DNA from 3 places in the Asaia bogorensis NBRC 16594 genome. Region 2 is predicted to be linked to each of the others. Evidence: riboswitches for the same ligand, from Rfam matches in the RefSeq annotation. Region 2 holds a riboswitch; each other region holds the start of a gene.
What was found. A riboswitch is a leader RNA that binds a small molecule or an ion and turns the genes downstream of it on or off. The one in region 2 is predicted to bind cobalamin.
Positions count from the first base shown of each region.

Region 1 (10,187 bases), 1.2 Mb from region 2:
GGTGCCTTCAGCGCCTTCCGAGGCGCCGATGCCGTCAATCCCAAGGTGACATTGGCTGTCACGCCGGTGCATGGCCTGCAGCTTTATGGCAGCTACGGTCTCGGTTTTCGCCCGCCCGCCGTCACCGAGATGTTCATGGCCAGCTCGCATCCGGGTCTTGGCTTCCTCAAATTCATTCCCAATCCCAATCTCGCGCCTGAGCAGACCTATGGCTGGGAAATTGGTGCCAAGCTACATTATCGTGACGTGCTGACGGATGGCGATAAGGTAACGTTCGACGGCGATTATTTCGACACGCGCATCAAGAACTATATCGCCCAGACGCGTGTGATCGGGCGTCCGGCGGCTGGCTCCTATATCCCGACCTACGGGTATTTCTACCAGAACATGGCGGGTAACACCTTCACGCACGGCTTCGAGGGGCAGGCGCGCTACGATAACCGCCTGGTCTTTGCAACGCTGTCCTACACCAATACGACCACAAAGCTGCCGCGCGCCGATTACACCGGCTTCGGCGCCATGCTCACCACGCCGCCACGTTCGGTTCTGGCAGGGACGGTCGGGCTGCATCTTTTCGACAACAAGCTCTCGCTCGGTGCCCGTATCCGGGCCGCCACCCAAACGCTGGGCAGGCCCTCAAGCAGCACGGCGCTCTACCCCAAGCAAGGCGGTTATGTGGTGTTCGACATGTTCGGCTCTTACCAGATCACCCATCAGATTCAGGCGTTCATCAATGCCGACAACATCACCAATCGTCGGTATTACACGAGCCAGATCTCGACCATTCCCAATCAAGGCCTGACCGTCATGGGGGGGCTGAATTTCGCTCTCTCCCGCTGAGCGCAGCTTCCTGCCCCGCTAGGTATTGAGAGCGGAGGATGCGCCTCTTGCCTTTGAGTTCGGGGTGCGGCAATGGCGCGGCAAACGACAAGGAGCCGCGCCATGAACGCCCCGTCCCAGCCCCATACCAGCGCTACAGCCAATCTCGAGCACAAACTCGGGCGTGTGGTCAGACGGTATCTTCACGGCTTCTCAGGTCTGTTTGTTCTCTTCGTCCTCAAGCAGGGCTGGGCCTGCCTGTTCGGAGGGCTGATGCTGGCGGCCATTCTGGTCTCACACTGGGTTTGGTCACCCCAATGGGTGATTGCCCGTTACGACGCGCTTTTCCTGTTCGCCATCGCAACCCAGATCCTGTTTCTTGTCTTCAGGCTCGAAACCGGAAGAGAAGCCCTGATCATTCTTGCCTTCCATATCACGGGCACGGCCATGGAATGGTTCAAGGTGTCCGCCGGATCATGGACCTATCCCGAGCCCGGTTTCTTCAAGATCCTTCATGTGCCGCTCTTTTCGGGCTTCATGTATGCCTCGGTGGGCAGTTACATGGCGCGTGTCATACGCCTTTTCGATATGCGCTTCGAACCTTATCCGGATTTCAGGCTTTCACTGCTCCTGGCGCTTGCCATCTATGCCAATTTCTTCACGCACCATTATCTTCCGGACCTGCGCTGGCTGCTTGTTCTCGCGACCGTTCTTCTTTATCGGCACTGCGTCATCCATTATCGGATCATCGATTTTTTCTGGCGCATGCCCTTGCCTTTGGCCGCCTTCTTCTCAAGCGTTGCCCTGTGGATTGCGGAAAATATCGGCACCTTCACCGGAACATGGCTCTACGCAAAGCGTGATTTTACATGGGTCGTCCATCCCCAGAAACTCGTTTCCTGGTATCTGCTGCTATACGTCGCCTTCATCACGGTCACACTACTTCTGCGGCCTGATCGTCCGCGACATCTCGCAAACGCGGTGGAGACAGGAGGGTAGTGAGACCGACGGAGAAAAATTTGCTCCCCCCTCGACATGAAAGCCTGGGGCGTCTGCACTCAATGGGGCTGTGTCTGCTTGTCGTGACGCTAGGTCTGTGTTGCCGCCTTGCCCCTCTTGGCTTGCCTCTAATTGTCAGGAAATGGAGCGGATCCATCCTCTGGGGGGCCATGTTCTGGTTCCTTGCCCTGCTGCTCACAGGTGGGAAATCCTTGAGGCGCACGCTTTTTCTCGCCGCCCTTGGAGCCGGCACCAGCGAATGTATCAAGCTGGCTCATTGTGAAGCTCTGGAAACGTTAAGGCGCAATAGTGTGGGACATTTCCTGCTGGGGCAGCAATTCTCGTGGCTCAACCTAATCGCCTATATCACGGGAATTGCGTTCGCGCTGGCCGCAACCCGCGCACTTAAAGCGAGATCAGAGAGGCCTGTTTAGAGTTTTACTATATGACAGAGTGATGAATGTTTTGTTTCCGATCTGATTTTAATAAAACCATAATACTTTGACACGTCCTGTCACGATAATGACCAGCCGCATCGTGACCCTCTCGGACGAAACGGCTCCTTTCAATGAAACTCAGACATCGTCTCATTATCTCGGCCAGCCTTCCGGCCCTGCTTGTCGCAACGCATCCCACGGCGATGGCCCAGAATGTTACGGTTGCACAGCGTGACGCGGCTCAGCCCGAGCAGAAAAAAACGCGAAAGCTTCAATCAGCAGGCAGACGTGCAGTCCCAACAGCTGTCACGCCAAAAACCTCAGTCGAGGCAAAATCGCCTGAGTCGATCATCGTGCTTGGCGCTGGTCAGGCCCGCGAAACACAGACGATCTCCCGTACGGCCATTCAGGAATACACACCGGGTACGAGCCCGTTCAAGGCGCTGTCGAAACTGCCGGGTGTCATGTTCACCTCGTCCGATCCGCTCGGCTCCTATGAATGGTCGCAGCAGATCATCATTCGTGGCTTTGACCAAAGCCGGCTTGGCTTTACCTTTGATGGCGTCCCGCTGGGCAATCTGGCCTATGGCAACGATAACGGGCTTTCCATCGGTCGCGCCTTGCAAACCGAGAATAACGGCCCCGCCACGCTGACGCAGGGCGCAGGGGCTGTGGGTGTTGCAGCATCCAACGACCTCGGTGGTGCGCTTCAATTCACCTCCATCGATCCGTCAGACAAGTTCGGCGCCGATGTCAGCGGTACAATCGGCTCTGCCTCGACCTGGCGGACCTTCGCTCGCATTAATAGCGGTCTGCTCAAGGGCGGCGGCAAGTTCTACGTGTCCTATGACCATCAGGATGCGAATAAATGGAAGGGTGACGGCGTGCAGCGCCAGGACCAGGCCAATGCGAAATATGTCCAGCCTCTGGGTGATAACCTGAAACTGACTGTTTTTGGTGACTGGTCCAAGCGCGCCGAGAACGACTATCAGGATCTCTCCCTCGCCCAGATCAAGACCTACGGCTATAATCTCGACAATATCACAGGCAACTACGCCCGCGCGAAGCAGATTGCCTACGCCTATCAGAATGGCACCGCCTTTCCCAAGGGCATCGAAAATCAGGATACCGTCTATTATAACGCAGGCGGCCTGCGCGAGGACGCCATGGGCTATGGCAAGCTCGATTTCCGGGTCAATAATCGCCTTTCCGGCTATGTCATGGGTTATGGCCACACCAACACAGGTGAAGGCGTGTGGGTTACGCCCTATACGGCAACACCCGCACAGCTTGGCGGCTCCCCTCTTTCCACCCGCACGACGGAATACGATATCCATCGCGCCGGTTTCATTGGCAGCCTGACATACAAGATTGCCAACCATGCCATCGAGGGCGGCTTCTGGTTCGAAAACAACAATTTCAATCAGGCACGCCGGTTCTACCCGCTGGCACTGGATGGTTCGCCCTCCTCGACGCACTGGTATCGTGACAACGCCTTCGCTACGCAGTGGCAGAGTGCCTTCAACACCAAAACCTATCAGGTCCATCTGGGTGATACCTGGAAGATTACACCGAAGCTGAAGGTCAATTACGGCTTCAAGTCGCTGATCGTGGACAACACGGCTCGCGCCATGAACGGCAGCTATCTGGGCACCCCCATGCCCACGGCTTATCCCTCGGGCTCGCTCAACGCCACCAATGGCTTCCTGCCTCAGGTCGGTGCGAATTATCGGTTCAACCATAACCACGAAATCTTCGTGGATTATGCGCGCAACATGGCTGCCTTCGATAGCGCCCAGACCTCGGGGCCTTTCTCGACCACAGTTGCCGGTTTCCAGGCGCTTCAGGGCAAGCTGAAGCCCGAAATGTCCAACACGGAAGAACTCGGCTACCGCTATCACACCAAGACATTCCAGGCGACCGTGACAGGCTACTATGTCGAATTCGGCAATCGCCTGCTGGCTGTGACGCAGGGTGTGGGTATTCAGGGTAACGCCTCTGTTCTGTCGAATGTCGGCGGGGTGATCTCACGCGGTATCGATACAGCCGTGAACTGGCAATTCGCGCCCAACTGGTCGATTTTCGCTTCCTATGCCTTCAACAACTCCTTCTATGAGGATGATGTGATGGCTGATGGCAAGGTCTCGGCCGCCATCAAGGGCAAGAACGTGGTCGGCATGCCGCGCAATCTGGCCAATGTGCAGCTCGGCTATGATGACGGGCAGATCTGGGGCAATGTGCTCATGCAGATCCAGGATCGTCGTTACTACACCTATACGAACGATGCCTATGTACCGGCCAATGACGTGTTCAACCTGAATCTCGGCTATCGCTTCAAGAGCCATAATTTCTGGCTCCGCGGTCTGGATACGCAGATCAACGTCTCCAACCTGTTCAACAAGCGCTATGTGGCGACAGTGGGCAGCAACGGCTTTATCAATTCCGATCCGTCCGGCACATTCCAGACGCTTCAGGCCGCAGCCCCGCGCATGGTTTTCTTCACGATCCGCAAGCACTTCAACTGAGTTCCGGAGCAGTCAGCATGAAACCCAGCCGTCGGCATTTCCTTCATCTCGGTGCTGCCGCGCTGGCAGGGACCATGTTGCCAGAAAACCTGCGTCAGGCCCTCGCCATCCCTGCCAATCGTGAAACCGGCACGATCAGGGATGTCCAGCATGTCGTTATCCTGATGCAGGAAAACCGTGCCTTTGATCACTACTTTGGCACCTTGCGTGGCGTGCGTGGTTTTGGCGACCCGCGCGCCGAGAAGCAGGCGGATGGGAGCCCGGTCTTTGCCCAGAAGGACGCAAAAGGCCGGGCCATATGGCCTTTCCTGTTTGATACGATCCATACCTCGGCGGCCTGCCTCAAAAGCCTTGACCATAGCTGGAAAGGCACCCAGGCCGCGTGGAACGAGTGGGATGGCTGGGTCCCTCATAAAAGCCCGATGACGATGGGGTATTTTACCCGCGCAGAAATTCCCTATTACTACGCGCTGGCCGACGCCTTCACCATTTGCGACGCCTATCACGCTTCCATCTTCGGCCCGACCAATCCCAACCGACTCTATTTCTTTACCGGTACAAACGGCCTTGCCGTCGGCGCTGATGGCAAACAGGCGGTCGAGAATGTCGATGACGGCAACTGGTCTGCCGATATGGCGCACGACAATCCTGCCTTCACACCTTTTGACTGGACGACCTATCCCGAGCGCCTTCAGGAGGCCGGGGTGACCTGGAAATTCTACCAGGAATACGACAATTTTGGCGACAATCCCCTCGCCTCCTTCAGGCAGTTCCGTAATCTCGACAAGCAGGACTGGCGCTATCGTCAGGCGCGCGCTGTCGTTCCGGGCTCAAACAAGGAGAACATGCACGAACTGGAAGGGCGCTACCTGCTGGAGGCTTTCGAGAAAGACATTGCCGATGAAACGCTGCCTCAGGTGTCGTGGATCGTCCCACCGGCGGCCCTTTCGGAGCATCCCGAAGCGCCGCCCGGCTTTGGCGAGCATCTGATTTCCAAGCTGATCGACATTTTCGTTCGACATCCCGACACATGGGCCAAGACCGTTTTCATTCTGAATTACGATGAGAATGACGGGTTTTTCGACCATGTACCGCCGCCTGTTCCCTCAACGCAGACAGCAACTCGCCAGCTTCCGGACGGTGAGGCCTATCACGGCGAGCCGGTCGGCCTCGGGCCTCGCGTACCCGCCCTGATCATTTCGCCCTGGACAAAAGGTGGGTGGGTCAATTCACAGGTCTTCGACCATACGTCGGTCATCCGGTTTCTGGAGCAGCGGTTCAATGTGCCCTGCCCGACCATCACACCCTGGCGCCGTGCGGTTTGCGGCGATCTGACCTCTGCCTTCGATTTCAGCAAGCCTGATGCGAAGTGGTCCGTGGCTCTTCCTGATACGAGCGCGTATCTGCCCCAGACACGAATTTCCTGTGCACACCCACCTCCGCTCGTACCTGAGCATGGTAGCCTGCCCCTGCAGGAGGCCGGTCAGCGTCCGAGCCGGGCTCTGCCTTATCGCTTCGCCGTCACAAGCCACGCCGATGCGCCGACGAAACTGGTCTTTGCCAACACGGCCGAGCAGGGTGTGGTTTTTCGTATCCGTCAGACGGGTGAGGCAAGCCAACATCTGACCGTTGCAGGCAAGACAACCACTATGTTCCACTGTGCCGCCTCAGGCACGGTCGAGATCTATGGGCCGAACGGGTTCTACCATCTCCATGATCCCGAGAGCCGCATTGGCCTGACTTCACAGGCGAACGGAAACAGCCTGCATCTGTCCTTGAACTGCGCGGGACAGGGGACCGGTGCAGACGAACCCGTCGTGCTCCTGCTCATCGATCACTACACCGGGCAGCGACAGGACCTTTCCGTACAACCGGGGCGGATTTTGCACCTTACCATACCGGTTGCCGTGAGTGACCACTGGTACCATGTCGATTGCGTCACCCGTTCGGGCAAGCTTGTTCTCTCTCTCGCGGGTCATGTCGAAAACGGATCGCCCAGCCGGTCGGACCCGCATTTCGGGCGTGGGAACCCGGCCTGAAAGCCTGTCTCTTCGGGATAACGACGTGCGTAATCGTTAGCGAGAACGACACAGCCATAGTCGCCAGAACAGGGACAGGGCCTCATGAAGGCGCGACCCTTTCGCTCCCGAGCGCGTGGGGCACGTCTGTGCCGTCTCACGCCTGCGCACCCGAGCCTGTCAGCGCTGTCGCAAAATAGACGCAAGGAAAAGCCAAACTATAGACCAGGACCCGCGCAGCATTGACAGCACGGGTCGGAAAGCTAGGGTCCAGTCCGATGGTGTCCCGGAGACGGGATGAAAAGGGAACATGGTCGAACGCCATGACTGCCCCCGCAACTGTAGGTGAAGAGTGTGCGAACGTGGACCCGCCAAGGGTTCAGCCACTGGGACTATCCCCCCGGGAAGGCCAGTTCGCACATCATGACGCACAAGTCAGGAGACCTGCCATCACACGGGGTCACGGACGAGAACCGGCGGGCGGGGTGTCCTGCAGGTGGCAGGGGAAACGCTGCCCATCGTAGTGACGTGAACACGGGATAGAACACATAACATGCGCCCCATGCGCTCACTCAGGGCTTGTCTTCTGGCCGGCATCTCGCTCGCGCCTGCACTTGGCCTTCTGCCGCTTTTACCTGCTGCCCTCGCTCAGGAGCAAGGCAGCAACGACGAGTACATTACGGCTCATGGTGAGAGTACCGGCCTCAAGGCACGCCCAGCCATAGGCGGCCGGCTCGGACTCAGCCTCCAGCATAATCCGGCCTCGATCTCGATCATCGATCAGAAGATCATCTCGCAGCGCGGCTATGTGCATGCCGAAGATGCTGCCGATTTCGCACCGGGTGTGACCTCCGGTGGCTCGCCCGGCAATCCGGCCCAGCTCATGATGCGCGGTTTCAGCGGCAACCAGGTGCTGATCCTGCGCGACGGTTTCTATTTTGGTCCCACGACCATGGTGAACCGGCCGCTCAACGCCTTCAACCTTGAGGCGGTCGAGATCCTGAAAGGCCCCTCCTCCGTTCTTTATGGCCAGGGTGCCGTCGGCGGTACCGTGGATATGCGCACGCGTACGCCGGACATGGATCATGTGCGTGCCAACGCCCTGCTCTCCTACGGGAGCTTCAATAGCTGGAATGCAGGCATTGGCGGGTCAGTGCCCCTCACCCGTACCCTGGCGATACGAAGCGACTTCAGCCGGACCTCGTCTGATGGCTATGTCAAAGGCGCCAACCCGCGCAGCAATGACTGGACCACCACGCTCCTGTGGCATCCAGACGCGAAGTTCACGGCACGTTTTACCGTCGATTACCTGACCGATAATCTCTCGACCTATTACGGTGCGCCGCTCGTACCGGGCTCTGCTGTAAAAGACGCAGCTGGTGGGCTGCTCCATTCAACTCAGGGACTTGTCATCAGCCGCGCGTCGCTGTGGCGCAACTACAACGTGGCCAACCCACGGGCGAGCTCCGTCAATGCGACGCCAACGCTGCATCTGGACTGGGCTGCCAGCGACCACATCTCGCTGCATGACAAGGCCTATTTCCTTTATGCCAAACGTCGCTGGGACAATGCCGAGACCTACAGCTATATCGCGTCACCCGGCGCCACTAATGCGAGCGGACAGGCAATCACGCCCGGCCGGGTCGGCCGCGATCGCTTCTATGTCTATCAGAACCAGCATCAGCTTGGAGACAGTGTCGATGCCCGTTTCGATTATCCCCTGTTCGGGTTACGCAATCGCCTCGTGATTGGCGGAGATGCCTACTACATTCGCTTCATCCGCAATCGCGGCTTTCCCGATGCGGATTATGCCGACAGCGTCTCATTGACGAGCCCTGAAGGTGGCGCACTCGGGTCATTTGCCGGGGAGTATCCCTACCGTAAATCTCCCACGACCATGATCGACGCGGGCCTCTTTCTTGAGGATACCCTCTCGATCACCGACAGGCTGCGGCTGGTGGGAGGGTTCAGATATGACTGGCTTTCACTCGACAGGCAGAACTTTAACCAGAATGGCGAGTTCAATGCGTCCACCAGCTTCAAGGGGCATTACAATCCGGCCAATTTCCGCATAGGTCCGGTTTTCGACCTGTTGCCCAATCTGAGCCTGTATGGGGTTTATACCACGGCTGAAGACCCACCGGGCTCCAATCTCTTCCTTGCCAATCGAGGGCAATTCTCCCGATTGAGTCACTCACGTCAGGGAGAGATTGGGCTCAAGGCAAGCGCTCTCTCGGGACGGCTCGTCACAACCCTGTCCTTCTTCGATATCCGTAGGACGAGGGTGCTGGTCCAGACCGGACAGGACAGTGTCTCGACAGCCGGCAGCCAGAAATCGCGCGGTCTGGAGTGGCAGGCCGATTGGCGCATTGACCGGCACTGGAGCGTCTCGGGGAACGTGGCCTATACCTATGCCCGTTACGGCACGTTCTTCCCGAATGCCGCGACCGATGCGAGCGGCAATCAGGTTCCGGACGTCCCGGCGGTAACGGCCAATCTATGGGGCGTATGGTCGAACGTTTTCGACCTGCCGCTCGATCTGGGCGCGGGCATGCGTTACGTCTCTGCACGCAAGGGTGATTACGCCAATACTCTCACGCTCAAGAACTATGCACTCGTAAACGTGTTTGCCGGCTGGCACGTCTGTGAGGGGATCACCCTGTATGGCCGGATCGATAATCTTGCCAACAAGCATTACGTGCAATGGGCGGACACCAGCTATCCAAGCGAGGTCCTGATCGGCGCGCCGCGCTCCTTCACGGTCAGCATGCAGGCCTCCTTATGAAAGTATGGGAGGCGTGATGCCTCCCTCGTCATCCAGACGGGGACCACCTCCCCTTGCTGAACGTCCCGTGTGTCATCCAACCCAATAACGCTTGTCTATAGAACGCGACGGGTCAGACAGCGCCGTGTTTCCGTTCGGGTGTTGCGAAAAGCGCGATGAGACGTGAAACGCGTCGCGTGAGGCGCGGATGGGTAGACATGATCTCCACCACAAAGCCAGCCATGCCCGGCACCTGTGCCTCCTGCTCGGCAAAAGCCTCAGCATTCATCGACGTATTGAGGCGCCGTGCTCCGCAAGCGAGCATCTGCAAGGCCCCTACACCGTCACGATAATCCGGCAGTATCGAAGCGCCTACGGCATCGCAGCTATACTCGCGTCCGCGCGAATAGGCATGGTAAAGGAGCGGTACCAGATAGGCCGGCGCACGAAGGAAAGTCTTGAAGCCATCAAGATGCCCCAGCACATGATGGGCAATCTCATGACCCATGATGAAGCGGAGCTGCGCATCTGTGTCTGTCTCGATGATAGCCGATGTCAGGAACACATAGCGCCCACGAAGCAGGCGTATGGCAAAGGCGTTCGTGATACCGTGCGAGTTGTAGAT
Region 1 covers NZ_AP014690.1:1,774,383-1,784,569, forward strand. Annotated here, with positions in the region: gene Asbog_RS07960 (TonB-dependent receptor domain-containing protein) at 1-840, shown strand, start outside; gene Asbog_RS07965 (DUF817 domain-containing protein) at 943-1,818, shown strand; gene Asbog_RS14790 (DUF2809 domain-containing protein) at 1,881-2,252, shown strand; gene Asbog_RS07975 (TonB-dependent receptor) at 2,387-4,780, shown strand; gene Asbog_RS07980 (phosphocholine-specific phospholipase C) at 4,798-6,819, shown strand; cobalamin riboswitch at 7,061-7,264, shown strand; gene Asbog_RS07985 (TonB-dependent receptor) at 7,352-9,583, shown strand; gene Asbog_RS07990 (M48 family metallopeptidase) at 9,696-10,187, opposite strand, start outside.
Region 1: it holds a riboswitch for cobalamin, as region 2 does, so the genes downstream of both, Asbog_RS07985 (TonB-dependent receptor) here and Asbog_RS02765 (DUF1636 family protein) in region 2, are expected to answer to the same signal.

Region 2 (10,187 bases):
TCCTCCTGGATATGCCGTGCCAGCAGAAGCTCGACCGTACGATGGGCCAGAAGCAGGGCGGCCCGCGTGGGCACCATGCGCGGGTCGGTCGTTGTCAGGTTGCGGCCTGTCGGCAGCACATCCAGACGCCCGCGTGTGGGTGCGCCCGAGGGGCCGGGGGGGATGAAACGACCATCGAGCGCCGCCAGAAGAGCCAGACGCTCGGCCTCGGGACAGGCATTCAGACGCGCCCGCACCGCCTCGGGGGGGACATGGGCTGTTTCGGACAGCATCGCGACCAGCGCATCATGGCGGGGCGGCGTACAGCCGAAAACATGCAGGCCATCGCGTATCTGGAGGTCCTTGACGTCGCACAGATAGGCATCGAGCCGCGCCAGCGCCTCGGCCTCATCCGCCGAATCATCCCTGGGCGTCCCCACGCGTGCCTTGCGCCCGTCGGCCCCTTCCCGGCCGGTAGCGCATGAATGGCTTTCGGCCAGCACTCCCAGATCGGCAGCCCGATCAAGAATCTGACGGCGCAGCATGGTGCCGCGTCGCTTGTCCAGCCCGTCTGCCTCGGCATATTCGTCGATCAGGCGTTCAAGGGACTCCATGGCGCTGTCGAGCCCTGCACGCTGCACGGGCGGGGTCATGTGACCGATCATCACCGCACCGAGGCGCCTCTTGGCCGCAGCGGCTTCACCGGGGTTGTTGACGATGAAAGGGTAGATGACCGGTACCCCGTCCAGCAGCACAGCGGGGGCACATTCAGGTGAGAGCGCCACCGCCTTGCCGGGCAACCATTCCAGCGTGCCATGCGTGCCCAGATGTATCATTGCACTGATATCGCCGATGCGGCGCAGCCAGAGATAGAAGCCGATATAGGCATGGCAGGGCGCAATATCGGGGTCGTGATACTGCGCCTTGCGGTCAGCTTCCTCACCACGACCGGGCTGAAGGGCCAGAATGAGGGCGCCGACGCGCAGAAAGCGCGCCTTGACCGGCTGAGAGGGCATCCCCCATGTCGCAATGATTTTTTGCCGGAACGACTCAGGCAGGGTGTCGAAAGCCGCCCGATAGGCGTCGGCACTCATGATGAGAGTGGGCGCGGCGCGGCACAATCTGTCTGGCAGTTCTGACGCGACAAGAGGCGGCACGTCGTATCCCGCACTGGCCAGCATGGTGGCGATGGCCTCGACACTGGCAAAACTATCCAGCCCAACAGCGTGGGCGGCCTGCCCTTCGGCGCCGGGATAATCGGAGAGAACCAGCGCCAGACGCCGCTCGCCTGGCGTTTCGGCTGCCAAACGCAACCAGCCCTGCATCTGGCGCACAATTTGCGCGATACCGGGGGCATAAGCCACGCGCCGGGCTGGCAGGCCGGGCGGTGCCTCATCGCGAAACGATATGGGTGCCCCTGAAAGACGACCGTCAAATTCGGGCAGGACGATCTGCATGGCAAGATCGGACGGTGACAGCCCCCGGGCGGCCTTGCGCCACCCTTCAAGCGTCGTGCCCGGCTGGAGCAGCTGGACGATGGGCACACCCGCTGCTTCAAGGACCGATGCCCCGCCATCATCCCCACGAGAGGCGAAGAACGTGGCATTCAGAATGATGTCGGGGGGATCGTCCACAAGCCACCGGTCGAGAAAAGGCACGACTTTGGCCGCGCGAAGGGACGAGACATACACCAGATCGACCCCGCATCCGGCAGCCGCGATCGCCTCTGCCAGCGCATCGATCCCATCGAGATCGGCAGAAAGGAGGTGGGCGCGGTAGAACACGACCAGAGCCCGACTGGAGACGTCCGTGTTCAGGCGACGGTAAATTCCGGCCTCAGGCAGCTTTTCGGCCTCGGCCCCGTCATCCGCATTTAATCCGCCAATAGCCCCCATAAGGGTGAGCGCACAGCGCAGATTGCGTGTTCCGCCCTCGCGAAACAGGCTGTCGAGCCGGGCCCACTGGGCGGGCGCGATGCTCGAAAGGCTTTCGAGTGCAGTATTCGGCGTGGCCTCGCCGGTGATGAAGGCCAGTGGAATGGCCTTTTCCCGGCAGACGAGCCTGAGTTCATCCACGCCGTAACGCCAGTATTCGGTACCCCCGAGCAAGCGCACCACTACGCAACGTGCATGGGCAATCGTCTGCTCCAGATAAAGATCGACCGACAGGGGATGACGCAGGCGCGACAGGGTGGCGACCTGTAAACTGGGGTCTGACGCCCTGTGCACATCGCGCAGGCCTAGCAAATCACTTTCGGAAAACGACAGCAGGACAAGATCGGCTGGCGCGTGGGCAAGGTCCTCGGCCACAGCCTGCCCATCCAGATCATGCGTTTCCCGAAAGAGAATATGCACGGCTCAGCCTGCGTCGAAGCTGCGCTGCACAGCCGCGGGGTCAAGCCCATGCAAACCGATCACAACCAGCCTGCCCTCTGGCGCCTCGCCCTGCTCATAGGCATGTCGGATGCGCGCGCCCACCGCCTGCACGCCCAGACGAAGGCTCTTGCCGGCCACGCGGGCAAAGCCTTTCATACGCAGCACATCATGCTCACGCGCCACCTTCTCGAGTCTGGCGATAAAGGCTTCGGCACTGGCCTGTTCGGGCAGGCTCAGCACGAAACTCGTAAAATCGTCATGCTCATGCTCATCTGCCCCGTCATGATGCGAGGGGCGTGCTGCCAGATCGTCCTCTGCCGCAGCGGCAAGGCCGAGCAGCACAGCCGGATCGACACGCCCTTCACGGGCGCGAATCACGCGCACCCGACGCTTGCGTGCAGCAAGACCGGCCTCGACCGCAGTGAGGGCGGCGTCATCCAGCAGATCCGTCTTGTTGAGGATGACCAGATCGGCTGAATCCAGCTGATCCTCGTAAACCTCTTCGAGCGGGTTATCATGGTCGAGCGACTCATCTTCCTCGCGCTGCTTCGCCACGGCCTCAGGGTCATCGGCAAAGCGGCCATCGGCCACTGCCGGCGCATCTACCACGGTAATCACGCCATCCACCGTCATGCGCGTGCGCACGCTCGGCCAGCCGAACGCCTTGAGCAGCGGCTTGGGCAAGGCAAGACCCGAGGTCTCGATGACAATGTGATCGGGTGGGGTCGGGCGATCAAGAAGGGCTTCCATGGTGGGGATGAAATCATCCGCCACGGTGCAGCACAGGCAGCCATTGGTCAGTTCGACAATATCTTCCTCAGGGCAGTTCGGAATACTGCACCCGCGCAGGGTCTCGCCATCGATGCCCAGAGAACCGAATTCATTGACCACGATCGCGATGCGGCGGCCATCAGATTTCTCGATCAGGTGACGCAGCAGGGTGGTTTTACCCGCACCAAGGAAGCCGGTGATGATGGTAACAGGAATCTTGCTCATGACAGTCTTTCAGATGCGGCAGGTTGGGCAGGTGCAGCAGGTTGAAGAGATTCGCCTGACGGCGACAACTGGCCAGGAAAACGCCCCAAAATAATATCGCGCAGGCTTTCAGGACGCTTTGAGGGCATGACCGTACCTGAGCGCGAGTGTTCATAGGCCTTGGCATAGACCATCAGATCCTCCGCCAGTTCAGGCCTCAACCCTCCCAGAAGCCACGACCATTTGCCGGGCATGGACAGGGTGGCGGTGCAGCCCCGCTGGCACGCCGCAAGACATTTGACCCCCTCGACACGCACACCGGCGGTGGTCGCCTGCTGCAAGAGGGCCTCGTGCAGCGCCTCACCCCCATCCCTGCAGGTAAGGCAGACATGAATGACGGGAGGCGTATCGCAAGATGTTATCGGTTCGGCCATGAACAATCCCGGACCAGGCCCGCAAAACGGGCGCAACAGGGCACAAGGATGATTGCCGGGATATCCCGGCCTGCCATAAGCCGCCCCTCGATGAAGGGTGCGGGTTCATGGTCTGTCGCGCTCCGGGCACCCCGCCGGATCGTGAAATCGGTGACGCGACGGCAGGTCTCCTGGCTCATGGTCCCGGTTGCCCGGCATTGCCGCCCCCTTCCCGGCATGGTCACCAGTGGGCTGCGACGGCAATGACATACCACCTACAGTTGCGGGGGCAGCGCAGGACTGATGCACATGGCACGCACCTGCTTCCCTTTTCACCCCTTGCGAGGCACCGTCGCTTATTTCCTAGCAGCTTTGCCAAAGGAGATGCAAAGCCCGGAAAGGACAGGGCGACGCGCGCCTTTCCCCTGTGACCCGGAGCATCGCTCCATCCGATTGTTTGCAACTTGAAACATCATGTCCGTTGCTGACATCATACGGACGAGCCTGCGTGATACGACTGAGGGATGACCCCAATGCCTCATCTTCTTCTTGTCGATGATGACCAGGATATCCTGACCCTTCTCGGCAGTTTTCTGCAAAAGCATCACTATCAGATCTCCACGGCCGAAACGGGCGAGACCATGTTTGCCATTCTGGACAGGCAACCGGTCGATCTGGTGATTCTCGATATCATGCTCCGCAATGAGGACGGGTTCAGCCTGTGCCAGCGCCTGCGTGCCCGATCCCGCATCCCGGTCATCATGCTTTCTGCCATGGCCGATCTGACTGACCGTATCGTGGGGCTCGAGATCGGGGCCGATGATTACCTGACAAAGCCATTCGACCAGCGCGAGCTTCTGGCCCGGGTCAAGGCGGTCCTGCGTCGTGCTACCACGCCGGGCGAGACAACCCCGTCGCTGCGCCCTGTCCTTCGTTTCGGTCGCTGGGTTCTGGATGTTGCCCGTCGCGAACTACGCGCGCAGGACCAGTCGCTCGTCCCGCTCTCGGGGGGTGAATTCGATCTGCTGCTGACTTTTGTCGAACACCCGCAACGCGTTCTCACGCGGGACCAGCTGATGGATATGGCTCGCGGCCCCGACCATGCCGCCTTCGATCGCAGTATCGATGTGCAGGTCAGCCGCCTGCGCGCCAAGCTGGAGGACGATCCCAGAAATCCAACCCTGATACGCACCGTGCGCAATGGCGGCTATATGTTCACCGCCGCGGTGAAACGATGAGATGGGCGAGGCTCCCCCCCGATCGCATTTTCACACAGGACACCATCTCCCGCCGCCTGATTGTTACTGTGGCCCTTGCCGCCGGGATAACGCTGCTGTTGCTCGCGGTCTTTGTTGAATTTGGCGGCCAGTGGAGCAAGCCTGATATTGAAGCCACCGGTATGGTGAGAGAGGTTGGGGCCGTGCTTCGCATGGTGCGGGTCGCCCCCGCCACGGACAGGGAAACGCTGCTGGCAGCAGCGCAATCGAGACAGATCCATTTCGGGTGGTACCCGGAAGCCTCGCCGCTCGCGAAGGCTCTGGCTGCGGGGCATTACCGTCGCAGCGAGATTGAGGAGAGCTGGCATTTCCTGAGCCCGTTTCTGGGGCAAAGGCCTCCTGCCATCGCGGTGTTCCAGGAAGATAACCCTGTCTCTACCCTCCCCGGCCTGCCCTATGACCGTTCGCTGTATCACGACGCGTATTTCGTCGGGATCCAGCTCGATGACGGCAGTTGGGTGCTTTGTGTTGCCCTTCAGCGTTTCTGGGGGCTTTACGCCTTTCAGCGCCTCATGCTGGAAGGCATGATGCTGTTTGTCTGGATCATCGCGGTGTCACTCATCGCCTCACGCCAGCTTTCACGCCCGATCGAATATCTGGCCCATGAAGTCCGCAGGCTCGACGCGCAGCCCAATTATGCGGGCGTTAGTGAAGCGGGGCCCAGAGAGATCCGTCAGGTGGCGGTGACGATCAACGCCATGCAGGCGCGTATCGCGAAATTCATCCTCGATCGCACCACGATGCTTGCTGCCATTTCGCATGATCTGCGCACGCCGCTCACGCGTATCAGACTACGCGGAGAGTTCATTGATTGCCCGACGCAACAGAAACTCCTGTTTCGCGATGTTGACGAGATGCAGGCCATGATCGATGGCGCCTTGTCGTTCTTCCGCGACGATGCCTCCCATGAAACACAGACGGCTTTCGATCTTTCCGGGCTGCTTGAAACCGTCGCCTATGATTTCTGCGATCAGGGGCATGATGTGCGTTACGACAATCCGGGTCGAGTGGGATATCGCGGTCCGGTTCACGCCATGAAGCGCGTTTTCACCAATCTGGTCGAGAACGCGATCAAATATGCAACGCCACCGCAGATTATCCTCGCGCCAGCCGATATGACAGACGCATCACCCGCAGGGATTCGGGCGACGGGCTGGGTCGTCACCATTCTCGATCAGGGTCCAGGGATTCCACCTGATGCGCTCGATGCCGTGTTCGAGCCGTATTTCCGGCTGGACAAATCGCGCAACCGGCAGACAGGCGGGGTTGGACTTGGCCTCACATCGGCCCGTACCGTCATGCGCGGTCTGGGCGGCGATATCATCATCGAGAACCGGGCGGAAGGCGGATTGCGTGTGCGTGTCCTGTTGCCCGCTTCCGACTGAAAGACGCCAATATTTCCACATGGCCACAGACGGGACATAACGCAGAAAGACGCGACCGGCAGAAAGAGGGAAATCACCCGGCCCGTCCCCTGTCTGTCAGGAGACTGTGCCGCCTTTCCTGCCCGGGAGACGCGCCTGACCATGCTTCGCCTGCCTTACGCCATTCGTTCCCTCACCCGTTCTCTGGCCCGCAAACCCGCCTCACCACGGCGGATGAACCCCGGATTTCTGTATCCCGTCCTGATAACCAGCATGATGGCGCTGAGCGCCTGCGCCGGACAGGGAACGACGAAGACCGGCTTCATTGCGCCCGAGACCTATGGGCTCATGGCCCATCCTGACAATCACGGTGATGATCTGGTTTTTGCTCCCAAGGCACCGGCCGGAATCATCTACCGTTATGCAGTCATCGAGCCAGTGCAATGGCGCCCGACGAGCAAGGCAGCCCATCTCTCCCCGCAAGCCCAGCAACGCGTGATACGGGCTTTCGAGGATGAATTGCACAAGACACTGGGCAAGGATCTGGTGATCCTGAACGAGACCGGCCTTGCCACCCTGCCCCCCGGCACAATCCGCATCAGAGCGGCCATCACCAATCTGCGTCGCAGCCAATGGTACTACAATGCCTTGCCGATTATCGCCGGATTTGCGGCCGGTGCGGCAGGAGGCGGCTTGCCCCCCATTCCCCCGCCAGCACCAGGGGGCGCCAGCGAGGAACTTCTGGCCATCGACGCAAGCAACGGAAGCACGCTTATGGCCATCGCGACCTATAATAACGGCATGCCGTGGAACATGATGGGGCAATGGCTGCCCTACGCCCATGCCCGGCGTGCCTTCCATCTCGCAGCGAATCTGATGGATGAGGAGATGCACAGATCGGGCCTCATCACCCGACCGCTCTCAGGCTGATTGCCGATGCTTTCCACAAGCCCATTGTCCAGAGCGCGCGGAGGGGGGGCGGTTCGGCATTGAGGCCCGCGCACCCTCATCCCCCCATCATATGTCCCGATGAGACGAGGAGTGTTTTCTCATGCACCCGTTACGCCTTGCCGTTAGACGACATTGGCCCCTGCTCGGCCTTATCATCAACCGGGACGTGCTCACCCTGACCGAGCATATCCTTTCGACAATTTTTCATGGTGTTCCGCAGGGCCCTATCTGGCCATCCCGCCTGTCTCGATCGCCCTGTCGGCTTTCTGCCCCATGGCGAAAAAGGGAACGATCAGCCTCCCTGAAGCAACAGATGGAGTGCCTTTTGCACCGAGATCATGCGGCACGAGAACATGATACCTGATGTCGCCCATGTCGTGCAGGACAGGCAGGCAAAAAGCAGGAGATTCTGCCTTCTGCCCCATCCGGATCCACGTCAGGCTGCGACCTGTTCGCTGGCGACCGTCCCTGTCGAATAATCCTGGAAATACAGTGCCGTCTCCAGCACTTCGATCGTCATAAGAGCCTGTGTTCCCAGCGCCTCACCGAGGGGAAGCAAAGCCCGCCCATTCGTCCAGCGCGACTGCGCGCCTGCACCCTCATCATGCCAGCCTGCAACAGCATGACCGTCGAGATGGGCTCTGATAGAGCGCGTTATGTCAGACCCGAACAGGGTGACCTCGCCCACGCGCACCCCAAGGTCGCGCCTGTCATCGAGATAGGGGCCATGTGTGTCACAAGGGCGCGCATGACGTGAAACGATCTGCACGGCATTCTGCCCCGCGGGCAGGGAGAACACCGCCCAGCGCTGATTGAGGCGGATCGGGTTCAGGCGACGTCCATCCGCCAGAACCAGATGAAGGCCGGCATCATGCTCAAGTACTCTCATATGGGTCTGCGCCTGCAAACCCATAGCCGTAGCCTGCTCATTCAGGCGGGTATGAATGGTATGGGCCAACCCGTGATCCGTGCATAGAGGTGCCGCAAACGCCGCCTCGGCCGACGCGTTCAGCCCTGCCCCATCGGCATTCCCCCCGGCACTGCGACGCACAAACTGGCGCACGTCATCACGCAGGGTTTCGGTCAGGATACCATTCGCCCTGACAATGGCATGACCTTCGGTCTTGAAATGAAAATAGGGATAGCGCGTCAGATCGGTCAGATAGAAAACAGACCGGTGATTGACCAGCATTCTGGCCGGAAGCAGCACGCCATCGATCAGGAAACAATGTTCGGGTGTCACAGACAGGGTCTTATGCGGCAGGCCCCCGCCAAACGCATTTTCGAGAATGCATATTGGCCTGTGATCCAAATCATCATGCCCGGTATGCCCGACCTGGCCCGTATCGCGCCCTGCCCATGTGATTTCACGCAAACCCATCCGCGCACCCTGCGCGTCATAGGTCATCACGCTCTGGCCGGGGACGAGTTCTTCAACACGGACTTCACCGCACTCGGTCTCGATCAGCGCGCCTTCAAGGAAGCAATAGGCCGGGCCCGCACTATACATTTCCGTGCCGGGAGGCAGAAAGCCATTGGGTCCATAGGAGTTGCTGAAGGGCCGTCCGGGCAGGACGAGCTCGATGTAGGAAGGCTCGCCTGACATGTTCTTGGTACTGAAATACATGCTCGTCGTATTCGCCTGACGGTCATAGCTCGTCGAGACCCAGATGGAGTCATTGGCGTTGTTGATCACGCGAAAATAGAAATCGACCCCCGTGCTACCAGGCGGCAGATTGACGTAGATAATCCAGTACTGTCCCGGCGCAGTAAGAGCGTTGATGTCCACATCGACTGTTCCCCCTCTCGCCCCGATATCCAGCTCATACTGGTAAAAAGACTGGCTGCGCGGCAGGTCGGAGGCCCTGATTGAGAAGATACCCCCGTCAATTGCATAGTGAGGGCTGCCGTCAAACCGGCTCTCAGTAGGCGTCTGCATGAATTGGATATCTCTCGCTCTTGCCGTCGATTAGGTGACCAGGAATGGACTCCTTATTCTTATGAAGAAAAAATATTTATTACAATAATATATACTATATTCATATATTATTCATAATATAGACTGTTTTAGTCTCAAAAACACGTTCATGCGTTTTGGTTTTCTCAACTATAAATATAATTTTTATCATGACGCTCAAGGTGGATACTTACCATAGACCTCACCCAACATCTCTTTCTATCGTGAAACACCGCGAGTGCGCGGTTGGTGAGCACGGGACAGGTACGTAGTTGTCACGTCCTGCGCCGATCCTGTCAGGCTCATGCCCCGCCTCATCGAAACAGGCCCGAACCGGGGAAAGGGCATCATTGTCACGTTACCGTGAAACGTTAATTATGTTATTTATAACGTCAAAATGATATGTTTAACTTGTTGCATGTTACGCTTTTTTGTTTCGTGAGGCGTGACATAACCATCTTTTCAGAAAGCTTTTTGCATACAGGGATCGCCCTCCCTGCCGGATTTTCTCTCAAGCGTCGGTCTGTCTCTCGATCTGCCTTCGGGACGTTCAGGAGCTTTCCGACGCACCCTTTCATCAAGCTTCGACCTCTCTCCCGCCGTTGTCTCTGTCGCAGCCCGCATCATGCCCAGCGCGGCTTGTGACCGGAATTTTGGACGTCACGTCATGAGCAGAATCAGTACCGGTCTTGCCTCTCTTGCCCTCGTTACCACCGCGCTTTTTGGCCCGGCCGGTCTGGGGAGCGCCAATGCCGACGACAAGCCCACTGTTGGCATCGCCATGCCCACCAAGTCGTCCGCGCGCTGGATTGCGGATGGCAACAACATCGTCAAAACCCTGCAATCGCGCGGCTATCATACCGATCTGCAATATGCCGATGATGACGTGCCCAACC
Region 2 covers NZ_AP014690.1:607,522-617,708, reverse strand. Annotated here, with positions in the region: gene cobN (cobaltochelatase subunit CobN) at 1-2,333, opposite strand, end outside; gene cobW (cobalamin biosynthesis protein CobW) at 2,337-3,350, opposite strand; gene Asbog_RS02765 (DUF1636 family protein) at 3,347-3,763, opposite strand; cobalamin riboswitch at 3,907-4,111, opposite strand; gene Asbog_RS02760 (response regulator) at 4,276-4,980, shown strand; gene Asbog_RS02755 (HAMP domain-containing sensor histidine kinase) at 4,977-6,404, shown strand; gene Asbog_RS02750 (DUF3313 family protein) at 6,546-7,313, shown strand; gene Asbog_RS02740 (Hint domain-containing protein) at 7,771-9,273, opposite strand; gene chvE (multiple monosaccharide ABC transporter substrate-binding protein) at 9,959-10,187, shown strand, end outside.

Region 3 (10,187 bases), 1.1 Mb from region 2:
GGAATGTCATCGCGGGTCAAGGTATCGGTCGCTATGGTGCGTCCCAGCTTCCCGATGTCACTTTCAACGGTCAAGGCGGTCTCTCGCCCATCCCTCAGATCCGTGGTGCGCTTGGCCTGATCGGCCATCCGGATCCTTCGGTGCTGGTGTATCTCTATGGCGGTGTCGAGGCCAGCAGCAAAAGAAGCTATATTGCCGCCGACGGCATGCAATATGGCTATGGCGTCAATGACCATAACCTCGCTGGCTGCTCCATCGAGTTCGGAACATGCACCGCCCAAACCCGGACCCTGGCTTCCATGACGGCGGGGGGCTGGTGGCATTTCCTCGATGGCACTTACGGAAGCCTCATGGGAGGCGTGCAATATACCTATATCCGCAAATTTGCCTTTCGCGGGTCGGATGGCAAGGGCGGCTCGGTCTATCCAACCACCTTTGGCAATACCGTATACGTCACGTTCCGGTATCTGCCTTTCCAATAAGCCCCGTCGCAACGCCTGCCTTTGCAAATGGCAAGGGCAGGCTGACTTATCTGCGTAAAAACGAATTCCGCGATACGAAGCTGCAATGTGTCGCCCGGAGAGCCGCGCTCGCCTTGCTGCGATTGGAGACAAAGACACTTTGCCTCCCCCCCTGACTGCCGACATAGCGGGCGGGCGCCCTCGAATACCCTCCATGTCGCTGTTGGCCCATTGGAAACTTACCAACAATATCAATCACGACGGCACAATGTGTGATGCACTGTTGCGATTGTACAACAGCGTGACATATTCGCGGAGTATTACCGCGATACTTCTTCGCCTTTCGCCCATGGGGATAATAGTGGAGGAGAGCTCTCACCCGGTTGCCGCACGCAATCACCCGGCAAGGGCACTTGTGCCGCACGGTGTAGCGCAAGGAGAAGACAGACAAACGGACATGATGTGCCAGATAATGGCACACAAGCGATGGGGTGTTCTTGATGCCATTTCCCGCAAGGGTGAAGACAAGTGCTCTCACCCCCGCACGGTCATTGCGTCTCCTGCTTACCCTGACCGCCGGCACAATGGCCTTTGCCCCGCTTTCTGCCTTGGCGTCCGAAAAAGTCACCGGGCAATCCGGGGCAGGTTCGCAAGACAAGCAGACATCCCATCCCCTGCGGGAGCAGGCTCAACTGCGGCAACAGCCACGCGAGGCAGTGCAACCGACAAGCGAAAAACATCGCCTGTCCCCTTCCGGGCCCTCAAAACGCGACGCATTGGCTGTGGGCGCGGGGCAGAAAGCGTCCCCCGCAGAGACGATTTTCGTCACCGGCACGCGCCTGACGCAATCGCGTCTGACCAATGTCATGGCCGGATCGTCACTGAGTGGCGAACAGATTGGCCGCCGGAGCTATACCGATCTCGGCCTTGCGCTCTTGCGCGAAAACCCTGCCGTCAGCGTGCCTGACAATTCCTCACTCGGCACACAGAACATGTTTGGTGCCGGACAGTCCTTTGTGAGCCTGCTTAATCTGGGTTCGCAGCGTACCCTTACCCTTGTCGATGGCATGCGCATGGGCGGCGGGGCTACGGCTTCGATCTACGGTGTGGGATCGGGCTCACAGGTTGACGTGAGCACGTTGCCGACCTCGCTCATTAAGTCGGTGGATACCCGTCTGGGCGGTGCTGGTGCAGCTTATGGCGCTGATGCTGTGGCTGGTGTGATCAACTATACGCTCGATGACCACTACAAAGGTGTTTCGCTTGACGGTCAGGGGGGATGGACACAACAGCTCGATGCCGCCAGCGAGAAGATTGCATTCAAGGCCGGCACCGGTTTCGATCACGACAAGGGAGGGCTGGTCTTCGATGTCGAATATCGCAATCAGGCCGGTATCGTCGCCAGTGATCGCCCGGATGTGTTCGGCGCCAACGCGACTGTCTATCACCGGCCCGTACTGGGTGAAGCATCCCCTTACACCTATGTGTTGAGCCCTGACCTGCGTTTCATCCAGGCTTCGCTCACCGGTATGCCGTCCCTGACCGGCGCCTATGGCGACTTTCCCGTGTATGGCGGCAATTATGGTGCAACCTGGGCTGGGCTCGCTGCGTCCGGCATCGCCAATGCCAGTGGTGTTCCCCTGACCTTCAGCCAGAACGGCCAGTCGCTCGTGCCGCTCAACGCGGGGACCTTGCTCAAGGGTGACACGGCTCAGGCCGTTGGGGGCGATGGTATCTCCCTGCGCAACTACAACCAGATCGTCACGCCAAACGACAAGCTCAACCTGACCTTGCTTGGCCATTACGATTTTGATCCGCACATCCACGCCCGCTGGCAAGGCTGGTACGCACGCGGCAGCGCCGAAAACCAGGTAGGTCAGGGAACATGGAGCAGCACGCTTTTCAACGATGCGCTGACGGCGAATAATGCCGGGCCCTATAGCAGCAGCTATTATCAATACGGTGTCACGACTGGTGCTTTCGCCCTGAGCACCAGCAACCCGTTCCTCACAAGTGCCGAACAGAGCACAATCAAGCAGGCTCTGGCTGAAAACGGCCTGCCAACCGATACATTCTATCTCAACCGCCTCAATCAGGATCTCGATCAGGGCCTGTTTCGCACCACATCGCAGATGTTTCGTTTTCAGGGCGGGCTGAATGGCGATTTCCGGGCCTTCAACCGTCAGTTCAACTGGAAGCTGCAGGGCGAGTATACGCGCAATACCAATGCCACGACGGCCCCGTCGCTCGTTATTCCCAACCTTGTCAATGCGTTGAATGCTGTCACTGCTGCTGATGGCACAATCGAATGTGCTCCCGGCTACCAGAATGCCCCGATTGCCACGCGCAGCGCGGTATGTGCCCCGCTCAACCCGTTTGGCTACAACCAGATGACGCCGGCCGCGCGCGACTACGTCACAACGGAGTCACGCTCGACCAACCGCAACACGCAACGCGATCTGCAGGCCGAAATCAGCTCGACCGTGGCGACCCTGCCAGCAGGGGCGATACGGTGGGATCTGGGCTACGAACATCGACGCGAGGCCTATCATTTTGACCCCGGCGCCTATCTGCTTGGCTGGAAACAGGGCGATGGCAGCTATCTCCCCTACGGCAACAGCGCGTCGATCCCGTATACGGGCGGCGCTTATCATACGCATGAGGGCTTCGGCGAGCTCGATATCCCTCTGATCTCACCGGCAATGCACCTCCCGGGTGCCTATCATCTCTCCCTGACGGCCAATGGGCGCGTAACCTATAACAGTATCACCGGTACCTACTGGACCTATATGACCGGTGCGGCCTGGTGGCCCACACGCGATATCGGTCTGAGCGGCAATTACGCTCTATCGGTACGCAATCCCGGCATTGGCGAACTCTACTCCCCCCAATCCTCGACCTATCAGAACGGCGTCGATCCCTGTTCCGATACAGGCCTTGCGTCGGGCCCCAACCCGGCCCTGCGAGCCGCCAATTGCGCACGCGCCGGACTGCCTCAGAATTTCGTCTCGAACTTCAATTCCTACGGCGTCGAGGGTACAGCCGGAGGAAACCGGAATCTCTCTAATGAACGTTCCAAAAGCTATATGGGCAGCCTTGAATTCAGGCCGCATTTCATACGCGGGTTCGATGTCAAAGCCTCATTCGTGGATGTCAGGGTTGCTGATGCCATCACCTATCTGAGTGCCAATGATCTGCTCAACGCCTGCTATGACACCGGCATCTACCCGAATAATCGCTTCTGCTCGACATTCACCCGGGATTCATCGGGGCAAATTTCCTCTTTCCGCTCCGGCTACTATAATATCGCCAGCTACGAGACCCAGGCCCTTCAAACGACGATAGAGTATAACACTCCCCTCTCCCGTCTGGGTCTGCCTGAGAGTTCGGGGGCAATCGACCTTCGAGGCAACTACGTGCATTACGTCAAGAGCACGCGCAATTATGCCGGAAGCACCTATCTGCTTTCAGGTAATATTGCTGCGCCCAATGACAATTTCACGCTCAACACCACGTGGATACGTGGCCCCTTTAACGCTCAGTGGCAGACTATCTGGTATGGCCCGAGCCTCGTGGCCCTTCAGGTGCCGACCACGCGTTATGAGGGCAACAAACGCCCGGCCTTTGCCTATTTCAATCTCTCACTCGACTATGCCGTAACCGAGCATTTCTCGACCAGCTTCGTGGTGAACAACATCACCGACGCCCTGCCACGCGATGCAGTCATCTATAGCGTGGGCCGTTATTACGAGGCGCTTATCGGTCGCGCCTTTCAGATGCGCATTGGCGCCCATTTCTGAACGCAACGCCCGCTGGTGGTTGTACTCGCGACCGCCGGCGCGCCGAGACCGTAAGCCCTTCGTCAGTTTTTGCGCCGTGCATCGACCCGGCTGAAAATCAGAGACAGCATCCAGGCCAGCACGAACAGCCCGATCACGATAAACCCGATCTGGTTGAAGCTGTCGCTGACAGTGGCCACCATGCCCCAGAACCGCCCTTCAAAACCGATCTGATCACCCAGCAGGCGCAGCGTTTCGATACTGCCAATCCCGACAGCCACGATCACCGAGATCAGGGTAATGATGATGTTATAGCGCAGCTTGCGCAGCGGATCGACAAAGGCCCAGCGATAGGCCCCGAGCATGAGAACACCATCTGCCGTATCGACAAGGGCCATGCCCGCAGCGAACAGGGCAGGAAAGATCATGATCGCCGCAACCGAAACACCCCGGCTCGCCTGTGAGGCAGACAGCCCCAGAAGCGAAACCTCTGTCGCGGTATCGAAGCCGAGGCCGAACAGAAAGCCAAGCAGCACCATATGCCAGCTGCGCGAGACCAGTCTGAACAGCGGATAGAGCAGGCGCGACAGCACTCCGCCCCGGTTCAGAAGCGCTTCTGGGTCGACCTCCTCGATCGCCCCGCCTGCCCGTATGTGACGCCAGGCGCGCCAGGCGCCGCGCAGGACAATGAAATTCGTGATGGCCAGGGCAAACAGGAAGCCGGCCGAAACAAGCGTGCTGGCAATGCCACCGATATCACGCCATGCACCAAAACGATCCTGCATCGCCTGTGACAGCAGCGCCGTGCCCAGCGCCGCCAGCACAACGATCAGGGAATGACCGATGGCAAACCAGAACCCCGTCAGCAAGGGCTGACGCCCCATCTGGATGAACTTGCGCGTGACGTTGTCAATCGAGGCGATATGATCGGCATCGACAGCATGACGCAGGCCAAAACCATAAGCCAGCAGGGCATTGCCAAGCAGCAAGGGCCGATCGCGAAACATCATGAAGGTCCAGACCCAGAGCGCCATATTGGCCATAAGCAGGCCAATCCCCAGCAGGGAAATGCGCCAGCGCAGCGACGGCGGAGACACCGGCAAGGTTTCAGCGCTCATCTCTGGCTCCCTCTGTGCCCGATCAAAGATCCCCGATGAGGAAGCAGTTCAGGCCTGACGGCATTTCGTGCGCGTCGCAGCACGTCAGAAGGCAGGGTAAACTCGTTCACGAGAAGGGCTCTCCGCAACAACCGGATCATCCCGTCCGGTCTGGCCGTCAGACATGACAAGGGCAGGTCTCCTGGCTCACGGTTCATCGCTCCCCTGCCCCTTCCCGGATGACCTGCACCCAGTGGTTCCGGCAGGGCGCTCACCGCTCACAGTTGCGGGGACAGCTGCCGCCTCGCGCCCGATCCTCTCAGGATCAGCTAGCCCGTCCGACATTCCCTTTTCACTCACTCGCGCAAGACCCTCGACGGGCTCGACCCTACCGTCTCAACCAGGCGAAAGCCAGCGTTCAGCGGCCTTTATGCGGGTGTTTCTTCCATGCCCAAACCGTGCGTTTAGGGGGTTACCCAACCGATATTGCCTCCCCTTTGAGGGAAACCATGCGCCTTTCTAGGCATTTGTTCGACCGTGACTTTGGTTCGGCCATGCGCCGGACACCAGATAAACGGGAGCAGAAAACGATGAGCGCCTATCGTACGATCAACCCCGCCACAGGCAAAACCGAGCGCGAGTTCGACCTTCACACCAAGGCGCAGGCTTTTGAAAAACTCGACGCCGCCCATGAATTTTACAGAAGTGACTGGCGTCATCGCAGCTTTGCCGAGCGCAAGGCCATCGTCAGCAAGGCGGCGCAGATCCTTGAGCAGAACAAGGAGAAATACGCCCGACTGATTTCCATCGAAATGGGCAAGGTTCTGCCCGAGGCCATTGCCGAGACCGAACTCTCTGCGAAGATCCTCGCCTATTACGCCGAAAACGCCGAGAAATTCCTAGCCCCGCGTGAGATCCCTGTCTCGGAAGGTCGTGCGACGGTCCTCAGCCAGTCTCTGGGTGTCATCTACTGCGTCGAACCCTGGAACTTCCCTTACTACCAGCTCGCACGCGTGGCAGGTCCCAACCTGATGGCCGGCAATGTCGTGCTCGCCAAACATGCACCGGGTGTGCCGCAATGCGCCCTCGCTTTCGAGGCGCTGTTCCTCGAAGCCGGGGCACCCAAGGGAGCCTGGACCAATCTGTTCATCGACAATGATGTGTCGGAAGAACTGATTGCGCGCCCTGAAGTGCGTGGCGTGGCCCTGACCGGCAGTGAGCGTGCAGGCAGCGCTGTCGCCGCACAGGCTGGCAAGGCCCTGAAAAAGACCACGCTCGAACTCGGCGGCTCCGATCCGTTCATCGTGCTCGACGATGCCAATCTCGACGAGGTCATCCCCCGTGCCGTGGCAGGGCGCATGTCCAATAACGGTCAGGTTTGCACCGCCGCCAAGCGCATGATCGTTCATGAATCGCTGGCCGACGAATTCGTGCGTCGCCTCTCCGACGCCTTGGCCGAATTCCGCTATGGTGATCCGCTCGAGCAGGGCGTCACTCACGGCCCGATGAGCAGCGAAAACGCCATGAAGCTCGCACTGAGCCAGGTCGAAAAAGCAGTCGATCACGGGGCAAAGCTTGTCACCGGCGGCAAGAGGCTCGATCGCGAGGGCTTTTTCATGCAGGCGGCCCTGCTGACGCATGTCACCAAGGATAACCCGATTTTCTACGAGGAAATCTTTGGGCCCGCCGCCATTGTCTACCCGGTGGCCGATGACGACGCCGCCATCGCACTTGCCAATGACTCTCCGTTCGGTCTGGGCGGTTCCGTTCATACGGCTTCGGTCGAGCGTGGTCGCAAGCTCGCCGAGCGCATTGAAACCGGCATGGTGTTTATCAATGATGTGACGGGCACCGCCCCGGAACTGCCATTTGGCGGGGTCAAGAACTCCGGTTATGGCCGCGAACTTTCCTCCAACGGGATCGAGGAATTCGTCAATCACAAGCTGATCCGCTCAGCCTGATGAAAACCGGCCTGTCACGATCGTCCACCTGATCCGTGACAGGCCCTCAGGATGCCCTGTGCAAGGCCTTACGAAAGCCCATTCCTGACCTTGTGAGCGCCGCGACACGCTTTGCCATGAAACTAAGGCTCACATTTTCGCGATGAATAGGGTGCAACGCACAGCCCGCGGCACTTGACCGCCGTCCGGAAAACGGAGCCTCATCATGACCGATTACGCAAAGCCCCCCTTTGATACCCCCCTTCAGGATCGCATCCCGGGTCAGACCAAAGCCATGACGCCCCTCCCCGATCATGGTGAGGAGAGCTACGAGGGCTCAGGTCGCCTCGCGGGCAAGATTGCCCTCATCACAGGTGGCGATTCAGGCATAGGCCGTGCAGTCGCAATCGGGTTTGCGCGCGAAGGCGCCGACATCGCGCTTTCCTATCTTGACGAGGAAGCCGACGACGCCGCGGAAACAGCTGCCTGGATCGAAAAGGCGGGCCGCAAGGTGCTTCTCCTCCCCGGCGACCTGAAGTCACGCGAGATCTGCAAATCCGTGATCGACCAGACAGTCTCGACCTTCGGCCGGATCGACATTCTGGTGAACAACGCCGCTTTCCAGATCGAACGCCTCGCTCTTGAGGACATCTCGGAAGATGAGTGGGACGATACGTTTGCCACCAATATCGGCGCGACATTCCGTCTGACCCGCCACGCTGTTCCCCATATGAAGCGCGGCGCCTCGATCATTCATACCATCTCGGTCAATGCAGACAGCCCCAAGCCGCGCCTGCTTGCTTATTCCGCCACCAAAGCCGCCATTCAGAATTTCAGCGGCGGACTTGCGCAATTGCTTGGTGAGAAGGGTATTCGCTCCAACACCGTTGCCCCGGGCCCGATCTGGACACCGCTCATTCCTGCCACCATGCATGGCGACCACGTGCATGTCTTTGGCGAGGATACCCCGCTGGGCCGCCCTGGCCAGCCTGTCGAACTGATCGCACCGTACGTCATGCTGGCCAGCGACGAAGCCAGCTATATCTCGGGTGCGACCATCGCCGTGACGGGCGGCACGCCTGTCATCTGAGGGATAGGTGGGGCCTTGCCCCACGCCCCACCAAAGGGCCGTCGCCCTTTGGGAACCCCGGATGTTGGAATTATCCAGAAGAAAGCTCTGGCTTGGGCTGCCGCCACACGCGGCATTGCGGTGATGCCGCAATCTGGGCCAGAGGCTCGTACTTGAGGTAACTTTACCTCATCGACAGCCGCGATGGCATCGCCGCTCCAGAACCCACACGAATGGACTAGAGGAGGTTTTTCCCTCCTCAGGAAGGGGGAGCGCCATGCGTTACCCCCTTCCTGCACTGATCCAACCGAAGATCAGCGATGACCGTTGGTCAGCTCATCGGCGAGTGTTTTCTCGTTATAGACCACTCTGAGCGCGGTGATGATGGCGCTCGTATCGGTCGCGACAGCGCGGTTATTGCTGATGTCGTAATAGAGATCACCCGCAAGGCTCGGCAGATTACCATCGAAGATCAGGCCGACAGCCTTACCTTCGCGATTGATGACCGGAGAACCGGAGTTACCCCCCACAATGTCGTTGGTCGAAACGAAATCGAGATGCGTTGCCAGATCCAGATTGGCCTTCGCGTCCAGCCAGCGCTTGGGCAGAGCAAAAGGCTCACTGCCGGTGGCGTGTCGATACATACCCGCAAAATCCGTGAAGGGCGCGACATCCGTGCCATTCTTGCGCCAGCCCTTGACGGTGCCATAGGACAGGCGGGGCGAGAACGTGGCGTCGGGATACAACGCATCGAGGCGATTTTCAGCCTTGGCCTGAGCGAAGCGCGCACGGGCAATATCGCCCTGAGCCTTGTGCAGCGGGGCGGAAACCTCGTCACGCATACGATCATGAAGTGACGCATAATCGGGATAAAGCTTGCGGGCAAAGACGATCAGCGGATCGGTCGAGGCTTCGATGGCCTTGAGACCTCCTTTCCACAAAGCGAGACGCTGTGCCGGATCAGACAGATGCGTCCCCTTGATAAGGCGCGCCGCCACATCTTCCGGTGCATCATTGCCAAGGGCGAGATGGACAAGGCTGTCATCGGCACCAGCCATCTGACGCAGGCTGGTCAGGCTGAGTGCCAGCGAAGCAGTTTCAAGATCCGGATAGAAAGGCTCTTTCGCACCAAGGCTGGTCTCGATTTCGCCAAGCTGGGCGTCATGGAAGCCCGCATGACGCTTGGCGTCGGGCTTGGCCCGCTCATGGGCCCCTTCCACCAGGGTCATGACGTCATCAAGGAAACCACGGAAAACCATACCGATGGCCAGATTACGCGTGAACAGATCCTTCTCAAGCGCAACAGCCTTGTCCACCATGGCGAAAGGCTGGCCATAAGCAGCACGACGCGCCGGGTCGGCATCGATCCAGCGTTGCAGGGCGGCATCCTCTTTCGCACGTCGACTCACGATATCGCCTGACTGAAGTGCTGCCTGAGTGCCGGAATAGGATTTCAGACCGTTCTGGATACCGAACAGCGTATTTTCCGCCTGCTTAGCGTGATCGGCGCTTTCACGGCTATATTGCCACAGCATCCCCTCACGCACGGAAAGCATGGCGATGATTGCCGGATTGGCGACATCACGCTGGAATGCAAGGGCTGCAGCAGGCAGCCCGCGCTGCGTGCGCCCCGGATTGCCGGAGGTGAAAACAAGATCATCCGCCTTGGGGCCGTTCGGATCGAACTGCAGGAACGGCGTGTTCACCGGCTTGCCGCCCTCATAGACGCGCAGCATCGACAGATCGATATCGTAGCGGGGATAGTCGAAATTATCCGGATCACCGCCAAAGAAAGCGATCCCCTGCTCGGGGGCCATCACCACGCGCACATCGTTGTAGCG
Region 3 covers NZ_AP014690.1:2,685,139-2,695,325, forward strand. Annotated here, with positions in the region: gene Asbog_RS11775 (hypothetical protein) at 1-482, shown strand, start outside; gene Asbog_RS11780 (TonB-dependent receptor domain-containing protein) at 962-4,261, shown strand; gene Asbog_RS11785 (HoxN/HupN/NixA family nickel/cobalt transporter) at 4,324-5,358, opposite strand; cobalamin riboswitch at 5,513-5,727, opposite strand; gene Asbog_RS11790 (NAD-dependent succinate-semialdehyde dehydrogenase) at 5,928-7,298, shown strand; gene Asbog_RS11795 (SDR family oxidoreductase) at 7,504-8,367, shown strand; gene Asbog_RS11800 (S46 family peptidase) at 8,661-10,187, opposite strand, start outside.
Region 3: it holds a riboswitch for cobalamin, as region 2 does, so the genes downstream of both, Asbog_RS11785 (HoxN/HupN/NixA family nickel/cobalt transporter) here and Asbog_RS02765 (DUF1636 family protein) in region 2, are expected to answer to the same signal.